One region of the Pectobacterium parmentieri genome, then DNA from elsewhere that is predicted to be linked to it. Evidence: predicted binding sites of a transcription regulator. Region 1 holds the regulator's gene; each other region holds the start of a gene.
What was found. The regulator Fur, encoded in region 1, represses iron uptake genes when iron is present. The targets are predictions, from matches to a motif close to ATAATAATGAGAACNACTATCAA.
Positions count from the first base shown of each region.

Region 2: A8F97_RS05795 (siderophore-interacting protein) is a predicted target of Fur. The motif match lies at 1,216-1,238, and genes of this name have one in related genera.
Region 3: A8F97_RS15590 (isochorismate synthase) is a predicted target of Fur. The motif match lies at 1,991-2,013, and genes of this name have one in related genera.
Region 4: A8F97_RS22795 (TonB-dependent siderophore receptor) is a predicted target of Fur. The motif match lies at 1,358-1,380, and genes of this name have one in related genera.

Region 1 is NZ_CP015749.1:710,320-713,524, reverse strand. It holds gene fldA (flavodoxin FldA) at 787-1,314, shown strand; gene fur (ferric iron uptake transcriptional regulator) at 1,644-2,093, shown strand; gene glnS (glutamine--tRNA ligase) at 2,151-3,205, opposite strand, start outside.
Region 2 is NZ_CP015749.1:1,309,828-1,313,032, reverse strand. It holds gene A8F97_RS05805 (DUF481 domain-containing protein) at 1-97, shown strand, start outside; gene A8F97_RS05800 (gamma-glutamylcyclotransferase) at 172-858, opposite strand; gene A8F97_RS05795 (siderophore-interacting protein) at 1,291-2,094, shown strand; gene chaA (sodium-potassium/proton antiporter ChaA) at 2,423-3,205, shown strand, end outside.
Region 3 is NZ_CP015749.1:3,447,648-3,450,852, forward strand. It holds gene A8F97_RS15585 ((2,3-dihydroxybenzoyl)adenylate synthase) at 1-562, opposite strand, end outside; gene A8F97_RS15590 (isochorismate synthase) at 559-1,755, opposite strand; gene A8F97_RS15595 (MFS transporter) at 2,087-2,524, shown strand; gene A8F97_RS15600 (TonB-dependent receptor domain-containing protein) at 2,641-3,205, shown strand, end outside.
Region 4 is NZ_CP015749.1:5,013,471-5,016,675, forward strand. It holds gene A8F97_RS22785 (MmgE/PrpD family protein) at 1-139, opposite strand, end outside; gene A8F97_RS22790 (helix-turn-helix transcriptional regulator) at 247-1,230, opposite strand; gene A8F97_RS22795 (TonB-dependent siderophore receptor) at 1,439-3,205, shown strand, end outside.

The sequences.
Region 1 (3,205 bases):
GTTCACATTTCACCGAGTCGAAAACTCAAAAACCACGCTAGTTCATCGGCTAAATACAGAGAATATTTAGCACTCTTGCTATATTTATTAATATAATTTTTCACACCGAGAATAAATTCGCCTATTTTTATAAATATACGTTTTTTAATCAGAGGGTTGAAAGCAAAGCGACTGCCACCCTACGTCCCTTGTGCGTTGGCGTGGATACACAGCCAGACGGAAAAGCAATTTAAACATCATTTTCATTTTATTCTTTAATATCAAAAGCTAAAGACTTTCTCTTCAAGGTTGCATCGTTTCAGCTACAAATGATTATAATTCTTATCTTCTTTGATTAGGAATATTCCCGAAAAATGTTACAAATCTTCAATTCAATAAAAACATTATCTTTTGTATGTATTTTAATTCTCCCTAAATAGAGATGTACCGTTCCGTGACTTTTATTTCTTAAAAAAAGAAGTCTGCTTTTAATTACAACTGAAAGGAAATGCAAAATAAAAACATCATTCATAAAAAATGAAACGTCGTTGCAAATAAATAACCTTCTGGTACTGGGCTATGCATGTCTAATCTCGGAAGGCAATATAACCATACTATTGACATGGATAATTTAGCGCCAGAAGAGATGCACTTCGCTCCTTTTATCGCCCTCCGCATTTTGCATGCTCTTGATTTACGCCTCTATACCGATACGAGTTTCTCCTAATGTGAGTGTCTGTTATTATTAGCAGATAAGTGGGTGAAACATTACACCATACCATTAGGAATCAAGGGGTTATTCAATTCATGGCACTCATCGGAATATTCTTTGGCAGTGATACCGGCAACACGGAAAACATCGCCAAAACGATCCAACAACAGTTAGGCACCAGCGTTGCTGATGTTCATGACATCGCCAAAAGCAGCAAAGAAGACCTGGAAGGTTTCGATATTCTGCTGTTAGGTATTCCAACCTGGTATTACGGTGAAGCTCAGTGCGATTGGGATGACTTCTTCCCTTCGTTGGAAGAGGTTGATTTCACCGGAAAATTGGTTGCTCTGTTTGGCTGTGGCGATCAGGAAGACTATGCAGAATACTTCTGTGATGCCATGGGAACTATTCGCGACATCATTGAGCCTCGCGGCGCGACGATTGTCGGCCACTGGCCAACAGAAGGCTATTATTTTGAAGCGTCTAAAGGACTTGCCGACGATAATCACTTCATTGGTTTGGCTATCGATGAAGACCGCCAGCCTGAATTGACCAGCGAGCGCGTGACGACGTGGGTGAAACAGATCGGCGATGAACTGAATCTGAAAGAGCTGGTTGGTTAAGCCATTTTGGCTCTGATAATCCCTATCAGAGCCAAAATAGTATCGATAGGTAAAACCTTTCATAATAATTGATACATTTTTTTAACTTCTATCAGTAAACCTGTACAATAATCCCATCGGTTTTATACGCGCTTTACCTTTTCCTCATTCATCAACAACGGATTGCGTTATATATCAGTAGTGTGAGTGGGGACAATATTGTTAACATTCCCTTGTTTTCATTTTGTATGCGCGGTTCTATAATTGAGACGCGTTTGCATTTTTTGAGCCGACCGATGTCATAGGCTAGGCAGCCTCCATTGATAAGTAAGCTACAGGACTAAACCCGCATGACTGACAACAATACCGCATTGAAGAAGGCCGGCTTGAAAGTCACTCTTCCAAGACTGAAAATACTGGAAGTGTTACAGGATCCTGTCTGTCATCACGTCAGTGCGGAAGATTTATACAAGAGACTGATTGATATGGGCGAAGAGATTGGTCTTGCTACCGTCTATCGCGTACTCAACCAGTTTGATGATGCAGGTATCGTAACCCGTCATAACTTCGAAGGTGGTAAATCCGTCTTTGAATTGACGCAGCAGCATCATCACGATCACTTAATTTGCCTCGACTGTGGCAAAGTCATTGAATTCCGCGATGAATCTATCGAAGCACGTCAGCGTGAGATCGCAGAAAGACACGGCATTAAATTGACCAACCACAGTTTGTATCTCTATGGGCATTGCAGTGAAGGGGATTGTCGAGAAGACGAAACCCTGCATGAGTCCACACGATAAATCGACCACATAAAAAAATAAAACCGCCGAGGCGGTTTTATTTTCTAACTCATGCCCTTAACCTACCCAGGTATCGCGCAGCCCGACCGTTCGGTTAAACACCAGATGGTCTGTACTGGAGTAAACGCGATCGGCACAGAAATAGCCTTCGCGCTCAAACTGATACGCTTTCTCTATTTCCGCCTGCGCCAAACTCGCTTCGACAAAGCCTCGCGTAACTTTCAGTGAGTCTGGGTTAATCGTCGACAGGAAGTCATCCGCCGCGCCAGGATTTGCCACACTGAATAAACGATCGTACAAACGGAATTCTGCTGGCACGCCATGCGCCGCGGAGACCCAGTGGATAACCCCCTTCACTTTACGGCCGTCAGCCGGATCTTTGCTCAGCGTTTCCGCATCATAACTACAATAGATCGTGGAGATGGTGCCCTGCTCGTCTTTTTCAATGCGATCAGCTTTGATCACATAGGCATTACGCAAACGAACTTCTTTACCCAACACCAGACGTTTGTACTGTTTGTTAGCTTCTTCACGGAAGTCAGCGCGATCGATGTAAACTTCACGGCTGAATGCCACCTGACGCGAGCCCATTTCCGGCTTATTAGGATGGTTCGGCATCGCAACAAACTCTTCGTGCTCAGCGGGCAGGTTCTCGATCACGACTTTGACTGGATCTAACACTGCCATCGCACGCGGAGCATTCTCATTCAGATCGTCACGGATGCAGGATTCAAGCGCGGCCATTTCCACGTTATTGTCCTGCTTCGTTACGCCGATGCGCACACAAAATTCACGGACGGAAGCCGCACTATAGCCACGACGACGCAGGCCTGAGATAGTCGGCATACGCGGGTCATCCCATCCTTCAACCACATTTTCCACAACCAGTTGGTTCAGCTTACGCTTGGACATAATCGCGTATTCGAGATTGAGGCGGGAGAATTCGTACTGGCGTGGATGGCAAGGAATCGTGATGTTATCCAGCACCCAGTCGTACAGACGACGATTATCCTGGAATTCCAACGTACATAGAGAATGCGTGATCCCTTCCAGCGCATCGGAAATGCAGTGGGTGAAGTCATACATCGGGTAGATGCACCACTTATTGCCCG
Region 2 (3,205 bases), 600 kb from region 1:
TTCTATGACCATGAAAGTGTCACGTACCCGTATCGAAAGTAATCAGGGGAATGTTGACGACACGCTGTACACCATGGGTGTTGGTGTCGGCTGGTAATACCATCGTTTCACTGCGTCTCAAGGTGAACGGCGATCTCGCTGTTCACCTCAAATCTTACGCTCGCCGCGTCGTTATTGTCCGCCCCCTGCTGCCGCAGGACAGGACTGTTGCAGGGTACGCACCCGCTGTGCCAATTCGCTCACGCTTTCATCTTCCGTTCCGTGATTCTTCAGCTCTTGCTCTAGCGCAAACAGATATTGCGCATTGGTGCCGAGTGGACCGCTTGCACGGGCAATCAGCGGTGCAACACTCTGAATACAGATGTCATTTTCGTTCAGGGGATGTTCCGGCTCAGACACAAATACCAGCGCCGTCAGCGGTGCACCGTTCTTACGCTGTAGCTCGCACCAGAGCGGACGATAGCAGCCCGTCAGCATTTCTCGCTTCCACAGCAGCTCCAAATCCTCACGCAATGACGTTTCCGGTAGGCGGAAAGCCAGCCCCGTCGTTTGGCCACCGGGTTGCAACGCCAGCATCCGCCCCGGTTGTGCTGTCGTGCCGCGACCAATAGTGAGGCGCAGACAAAAAGCGCGCTGCCACCCCGCCAACGTTGCCAGGCAGATTTCTTCGGCGTCAAAAACCGGATTCCACATAAGCGAACCGTAGCCAAATACCCAGACAGGACAGCTATTGGGCCGAAGCGCCAGCGTCTTATCCAGCGAATCAGCCCGCTGCTGCGGCGTGAGCAGTAAGGTTTCTTCAATACACCCAAAAGACGTTCTACAATCTGCTTTCTGCAAAAAATCGCGTGTTAGCACTACTTACCACCCCCAGCCCTACTCTTTTTCTGCTTGTCAGATCGGCTCTCGCCCTACGTTTAAAAACCTAACTGCTTCATCTGCTTAATTTTACAACACCATAGAACTTAAGGTTATTCATTTATGGCTTCGCGATCAACGTTGATACGGGTCACAAAACCTGAAAAATTTCGTGATAATGTTTCATTCACGCGGTATTCCGCTTTTATATCAACTTAATCGGCAACGCGGCGTCAGACTTGACGTCTTCCTGATATAAACGTCATTTTTGTGATAACAGAAGCCTACCTTAGGCCCTTCGCTTAATGAGAAAGCCCCAACAACGTATTTATTTCGATGAAAATGACAACGGCCAGACACAAAATGATAATAATTATCATCTCGTGTTGTTATCATTTCTCATACTGGAATTGACTACCACGGAGACATTAAATGGCAACGCCGCGTCAGCCTGTTTTAGTTCAGGTTAAACAGATTCACGATATTTCCCCACATTTACGCTGTATTACGTTTCATCATGACGCGTTGCGCGATTACCCAGCCGAGCGATATGGTGCGCATCTCAAACTGTTTCTGCCTCAGACTGGACAACAAAAGCCTGCTCTGCCCACCATCGGCGAACGCGGCCCGATCTGGCCGGAAGGCGAAGCACGCCCTATCGTTCGTACCTATAGCGTCAGGGCGTTGCGTCCAGAAGATGCGGAGCTGGATATGGTCTTCGCGCTGCATGACCACGTTGGCCCTGCCGTCAATTTTGCTCGTCAGGCCAAGCCTGGTGACTGGGTGGGTATTTCACAGCCCGGTGGCCCACTCCCGATGCTGCCTCCAGCCGCCGCGTATTATCTGGCAGCCGACCCATCCTCGCTCCCCGCGCTCATCGCGTTGCTGGAACATCTGCCCGATAACGCCCAAGGACATGCGGTGATCCGTGTCGATAGCGAGGCTGACAAGCTCAATATCGCGAAACCATCACAGCTTCAACTGCATTGGATCGTCGGCGGAACAGAAATGACCGACGCGCTGGTCCACCATTTTCAGGCACTCCCGGTGACTGAAAATGCGTTTTACTGGTTAGCCGGTGAGGATCGTATCGTGGTTCAGCTTCGTCGCCATGTGCGTCGAGAACGCGGGTGTGAACGAAATCAGATGTATGCAGTACCTTATTGGCGAGAAGGGTTAAATGAAGAGGATTATCATCATAAACGCCACGATATCATGGACAATCCTGATGAATAACCATAAAAAATACATTTGATATTATCATCATAGGGAGAAGATATATGAATTCTCCCTTTTCATTTAAATTTATGCTCAAAGCGTAAAAATCCGTAAAACTTCCCGCACCAATACGACAATCTGTTATCATATTGTTCGTTTTATTACGTTATAACTACTTTCTAGTAACCTTTTGCGGTTTATTATTGTGTTACGGCCATGAACAAATGGTTTTATATCCTTAATAAATTGCTTTATGCCCTGAGTCATTCGAGTGTCAGTGCGCTAACTTGAAGTATTACGGGGTTATTTTGCCATATCATTCCTCTGGATAAGGAGAACACCCACAATGAAGTCTCATGCTGAGGTGGTCAAAACTCGCCATCATGAATACTCACTCATTTTTCCTGTTATTGCTCTGGCCGTACTCTACATGTGGGGCAATTCACAAGATTTTATTGCCATTCTCGGTATTAATGCCCTCGCGCTAGCCGGTATTCTTTTCAGTGCATTTAGCGTGGTACGTCATGCTGACGTGCTCGCACATCGCTTGGGCGAACCCTACGGTTCACTTATCCTTAGCCTGTCCGTCGTGATCCTCGAAGTCAGCCTGATTTCGGCGCTGATGGCCACCGGTGACGCGGGCCCGGACCTGATGCGTGACACGCTCTATTCTATCATCGTGATCGTCACTGGCGGTCTGGTGGGCTTTGCCCTCTTGCTCGGTGGCCGTAAGTTCGCTACGCAGTATGTTAACCTCAGCGGTATCAAGCAGTATCTGATGGCGATCTTCCCATTGGCCGTGATTGTGCTGGTTTTCCCCAGCGCCTTGCCTGACGGAAATTTCAGTGTAACGCAGTCGCTGATTGTTGCCGCTATCTCTGCGGCAATGTACGGCGTGTTTCTGTTGATTCAGACGCGCACGCACCAAAGCCTGTTTGTCTACGAGCATGAAGACGAAGGTGACGGCGACGATCCGCATCACGGTAAACCGTCTGCACACAGTTCACTGTGGCACACCGGTTGGCTTCTGGTTCATCTGATTGCCGTTATCGCCGTGACCAAGACGAATTCAATGCCGCTGGAAACGCTACTGACCGAAATGAACGCGCCGACACAGTTTACGGGCTTC
Region 3 (3,205 bases), 2.3 Mb from region 1:
CGACCTGTCCCGATGCGGAAGGCTGATATTCGCTGGTTGAAGCAGGTAGTTGCAGCCAGTCAGACAGGCTGTGCCCCAGCGGGCTGTCGCCAAGCATCACCACCGTTTGCAGGCCAGGAACCTGCGTTTGTAGCCGATCCAGAAATTCACCGTTGCCAAACAGTGGATGTTCGGCCGATGCGATCAGCAAACGCGGTTCGATCTGCGTGGCATACGACAGCAGTTCCAGTTTGTTATGGCTGAACAACGCGTTAACTGGCGCGACGCCCATTTTCAGCAACGCAAAAAAGGTCAGATAAAATTCGCCGACGTTCGGCAGTTGTACCAGCGCAGTGTCACCACAGCGTAGGCCGCTTTCCGTCAGGCGCGATGCCAGCGCGGAAGACTGTTGGTCCAGCTCTCGATAGCTCCACTGACGTTCGCCACAAACGACGGCAACCGCATCCGGCTGTGTCGTCAGATGGCGTTCCCAGGCATCCGTTAACGGCAAGCCAACCCAGTACCCCTTGTCGCGATAACGCTGTGCCAGTTCCTCTGGCCAGGGCGTAAATTCAATGCTCATAATCCATCCACACCGGAGTTAAGCCCAAACGCATTCAGCATCGTATTTAATTTGGCGGCGGTTTCGGCCCATTCATCTTCAGGGACGGATGCCTCAACAATGCCCGCTCCCGCAAACAGGCGGACTTTATTGTGTTTGATGGTACCGCAACGAATGGCTACCGCCCATTCGCCATCGCCGTTGGCATCACACCAGCCAACAATGCCGCTGAATACGCCACGATCGTGCGGTTCCAGTTCGGCGATCAACTGACGCGCTTCCTGCGTGGGGAAGCCACACAGTGCAGGGGTCGGATGTAGCTGACAGGCGACCTGAAGTGCTGTCATATCCGGGTTCGCCAGTTCACCGCGGATCGCCGTGGACAGGTGCCACATGGAGGCAGTGCTCATCAGCGAGGGAGCCGATGGAATGGTTAACGACGCGCACAACGGCGTCAGGCGTTGGCGAATGTCGTCCACCACCAGCTTATGCTCGTGCTTATCTTTGCCAGAATTCAGCAAACTCTGGCTGTTCAGATAGTCCAGATGTTCATCGTTCATCCGTCGAGCCGAACCCGCCAGTGGATTAGAGACAATCACATTTCCCTGCTTACGCAGCAGCAACTCTGGGCTGGCACCCAGTAATACGGCCCCATCTGGCAGCGGCAGCGAAAAGTGATATCCACCCGAATTCTGTACCATCAGGTTGTTGAGGATCGTCTGCGCCTTAACGGGCCTTATCAGCTCAATGTCCAGAATACGCGACAGCACCGCTTTGCTCAGTTCTCCACGACGGAAGCGCTCAACGGCTTGTGCAACAATGGACTTGAACTGCCGTTCGTCTGGAACGCTGTTTAGCGTTAATGCGGTGGGTGATGCTGTCCTGTGCTTCCGGGCACGGCTGACAAGTTCAGATTTCGTCGTAACGGTATAATTATCAGGGATATAGAGACAAGATGGCTGCGTGGTATCAAAGGGGATCGCCCCCACCACAATAGGCAGCGTCTGCCCTGCCTGACGCGCCCGCTGAAATGCCTGCGCGATTGCAGGGCTAAGCCTGTCATCATGCGAGTCAGGAACACAAACAGGGGACGAAATACGTTCAAATAAGCCGGAAGTAGAAAGGCTTCGGTGTTCCGATGCATATAAAAAAGCAGTCTGTTCCGAATAGGTTAGCCCGCTAAATGTTTCAGTTTCTGTAATCAGTGTATCCACAAGGTAACTCCTGAGCTCGCAAGTTAAATACCAATGATTATTAAAATCATTACCATTTATATTAAGCGCAGTTAAGTTACAATGAAGTCACACGTTTGGTCAATCCTCCCATAGACAGGTTATTGCCTCTATCTGAGTAGGGGTTATATTGATGTTAATCAATTTTATTGTTCATCTTTCATAACTGTTAATGATTAACAATAGGAATGTATTGATTATAAAACCCACATCACAAATGATAATGGAAACAATTATCATTCATTGTCAATGAAATTAAGCTGCGTTAAACTGCGCCAATATTTTACTAACTGTGTCTAAATGTGAGCCTGTCATGGATGAAAGCATGTATCGCCAGCACACTCGTTCCGTTGTGCATCTGGCGTTACTCATCAACATGCTTTCCCTCGGTAGCCTGGTGATGTTGGTAGACCTCAGCTTCATCAGTGTACTGTCCATGGATGCCAAGAACATCGGCTACATTAGCGGCGGTTCAACGTTTGCCTCAGCCATCGTCGGCTTCCTCACTGCGCCTTATCTGGACAGATTTAACCGTAAACATGCCCTGCTCGTCTTACTGATGTCGTGCTTTGGCCTGACAGTTACCTGCATGTTTGCCACTAACCAAACCCACCTTTTACTGCTGCTTATTCTGGCGGCGATGCTGCTGACCATACGCTTGATTCCACAGTTATCTGAACGCAGCCGAAAAATAGCAGCGCGCCAGTGGCGTCGAGTAGCGCAACCAACGCACATGCAACTTGAAGTATGACGGGTATACAAGGCAATAAACCGATCGACTCACGCAACGAGTGGGTCGGCAATACAGCAACACCGTGTGTTACTTACGGGGATATTTTTTTCTACTCTTTGACAGGGATCTTTGACATGCAGCTAAAACCAGAAAGTCGTGTTTCACATCATCATTTCCCACACAGCAAGGTGTATCACGCCCTGCTGGTGACCGGGTTACTGGCACTGCCTGCACTCGCACAGGCAGAAAACGCGGCAGATGAAAAAATCGTTGTGACCGCAACACAGACGAAGCACACCACGCTGAGCGCCCCCGCCAGCGTCTCTGTTATCACCCGCACCGAGCTGGAAAAGATGTCGGTGAATAACGTTTCCGACGCGGTGAAAAAGCTGCCGGGCATTAACATCAATCCGTCATCTACCTATGGCCGTAACGAAATTAAGATCCGCGGTATGCGGGCTGATTACACGCTGCTGCTGGTGAATGGTCGTCGTATCAACTCCCAAGAATCACTCGCGACCGATATGGGGAATGATTTCGATCTTAGCTCCATTCCGATGTCGGCGATTGAACGTATCGAAGTGATTCGCGGTCCGATGTCTTCGCTGTACGGTGCCGACGCACTAGGCGGTGTGGTAAACGTAATACTGCGCCAGCCGGGTGAGAACGTTGCCGGTGAGATCGGCTATAACTTTCAGG
Region 4 (3,205 bases), 730 kb from region 1:
GTGCGCCTTGTGCGATCGGAAGTGCGGTGGAGATGAAGTCAGTTACCCCTTCACGGGCGGCATTAATCGCGTCTTGGTTCGGCTCGCTATGGATAATGTAGTGGGCAAGCGTTGCGGTGATATCAGTCTGATTGGTCATGAGCGGTCAGGTATCTTGGTAGAAAACACTAATTTACTGCGCGTTTTTGAATAGTGATTAATAACTAAACGGAATAATAAATTCCATTTAGTTATTAATGGGGGGAATCAGAAACGGTCTTTTAGCTGGCCAGGTGTAATGCCAAACGCACGGCGCAGCGCGGTGGCAAAATTGGCAGGGCTATTGTAGCCGGCGATGCTGGCGGCCTGCGCAATACCGATACCGTCTTTCTGCAAAGCTAGCATGGCGCGCTGCAAACGACAGTTACGCAGGTATTCAAAAACGCTCATATTGAACGCCTGACGAAAATGGCGCTGTAGCGTACTTTCACTCATGTTGACGCTTTTGGCTATTTCACTCATCGAAAGGTGGTCGGCGCTGCCGCTTTCCAGCATATCTCGAATCTGTTGAATACGATGGTAGCCGCGTAAGGTAACACCGCTGCTTTTCTCCTGCGCCAAGCTGGCAGTCAGTGAGGTAAACGCTTCGATAATCAAGCTCATGCACTGCATTTCCAGGTAAAGGCGCTGGAGCGGCGTTTGGCAAGGCTCAGCATCCAGCGTTTGTAAGGCTATTGCCTGCGCCTGCCGGGACGGTGTCCACAAGTGTGTCGCAAGGTGGGTTTGGGTGAAATCGTGGATGGCCTGCCAGTCACCGACGGTGTCCATCATATTGCCGTACAGCCATTCTCTGTCGAACGTCAGAGTAATGGTTCTCTCATATTCATCACGCTTGCCGATGCGGGTAAACATCGTCGGTTCCGTCAGCGAAATCAGCGAGGCTGGCTGGCTCTCTCCCAGATGCAGTTCCTGATGGGCAAATGAAATATGCGCATTGCCGCTCACTACGATGGCGAGCTTGATCGCGCCATCCAGCAGGTTTTGGGTTTTCATGTTGTGACGATTAATCACATCAGCGGTATGCAGGATCAGATGCGGATTGAGCTGCACGACGGTGAACGAACCGAATAACACGGCTGTGTTATCGATCAGCCGAGGGCCGATAAAACGGTAATGATTCGCGACCAGACTCGATTGCTGAACGATGTGATCTTTATAGATCGGCTTTGATGACTGAGTGAAGCTGCGCACGTGATTACCTACCTGATTAAACCCTTCGACCTGCGCCTTCCATTTTGATGCTTTGGCAAAACATTTTGCTGCTAGAGCAAACCCCGTCCTGAATGACAAATGTAACAATGACCGCGCCAAAATGGTAATGCAAATACTTCTCAATAGCATTTTTCGTTGAGGAGGTCACATTGCACGATTTCATATCTTACAGGGCAGGATGATTTTGATGAAACTACCACAATCGCGCCATTATTTGGCGACGCTCATTGGCGTTAGCTGCGGGATGACGTCGTTTTTGAATGCGGCGCAAGCCTCGACCGTTCCTTCAACAGAATCTGCCCCTCTGGTGCAGAATCAGACCGAAAGTAAAACGTCGGGCGATACGATGGTAGTCACGGCTGCAGAGCAAATCCGTCAGGCTCCCGGTGTATCGGTGATTACGGCTGAGGATATCAGCAAACGTCCACCTGCTAACGATCTGTCAGAACTGATTCGTACCATGCCGGGCGTTAATCTGTCCGGTAACTCAACCAGTGGCTCACGTGGCAATAACCGCCAGATCGATATCCGCGGCATGGGGCCAGAAAACACGCTGATTTTGGTGGATGGCAAACCTGTTTCGAGCCGTGCGGCTGTGCGTTACGGCTGGCGCGGCGAGCGTGACACCCGTGGTGACACCAACTGGGTGCCTGCGGACATGGTGGAGCGCATTGAAGTGCTGCGTGGCCCGGCTGCCGCGCGCTATGGTAACGGTGCTGCGGGCGGTGTGGTTAACATCATCACCAAACAGCCGACGCAAGAATGGCACGGTGCATGGAATAGCTACATGAGTTTCCCTGAAGATAAGGCTGATGGTGCCACTAAACGTACCAATTTTAACTTAATGGGAGGTCTAACCGACACGCTTAGCCTTCGCTTATATGGTAATTATAATAAAACACAGGCAGATGCTTGGAATATCAACGATGGGCATCAGATAACTCCGTTATCAACGGCGGTACCGGCTGGCCGTGAAGGCGTTCGTAACAAAGATATCAATGCATTGCTGCGTTGGACATTTATGCCGAAACAAACGTTGGAGTTTGAAACTGGTTTTAGCCGTCAGGGCAACATCTATGCGGGCGATACTGAGAATAACAATGGTAAAGCGGATACCCAGGCTCTTTACGGTCAGGAAACCAACCGTATGTATCGGCAGAAGTATGCGATAACTCACCGCGGCTATTGGGATAGTGGCATAAGTACGCTGTCTTATCTGCAATATGAAGCTACTCGTAATGCACGAATTTTCGAGCCTTTAGCGGGGGGCCCTGCAGGTCGTCCAACAGGAAACTATCAGTCGACCATTAAACTGGATGCTTATACGGCACACAGCGAAGTCAATGTTCCATTTGAGGCATGGTTTAGTCAAACCGCCACCATTGGCATGGAGTGGGTGGAACAAAAGATGCACGATCCGTCTTCAAATACACAACCTACCACTGAAGCTGGTAGTGTCGGCTCCATTGCTGATACTCATCGTAGCGAGAATATTTCTGCTCGTATCGCTTCTGTTTTTGCAGAAGATAATATCGAATTAACTGATAGCACTATGCTGACACCAGCACTGCGCCTAGATCATCATAATATCGTTGGTACCAACTGGAGTCCATCGCTGAACTTGTCGCAGCAGTTGGGAGACGATTTTACCCTGAAGATGGGGATTGCTCGTGCTTACAAAGCGCCGAACCTCTATCAACTTAACCCCAACTATCTGCTGTATAGCCGTGGCAATGGTTGTTATGGTGCAGGCGCCTGCTATCTGATGGGGAATAACAATCTTGATGCGGAAACCAGTGTCAACAAAGAGATTGGTATTGAGTTCAAGCGAGATGGGTACCAGGCGGGGGTTACTTATTTCCGCAATGATTACCGTAATAAAATTGAGTCGGGTATCCACAAAATCGGCAACGCGGTAGGAGGAAGTAATAAAGATTATCGCAATGCGAATGTC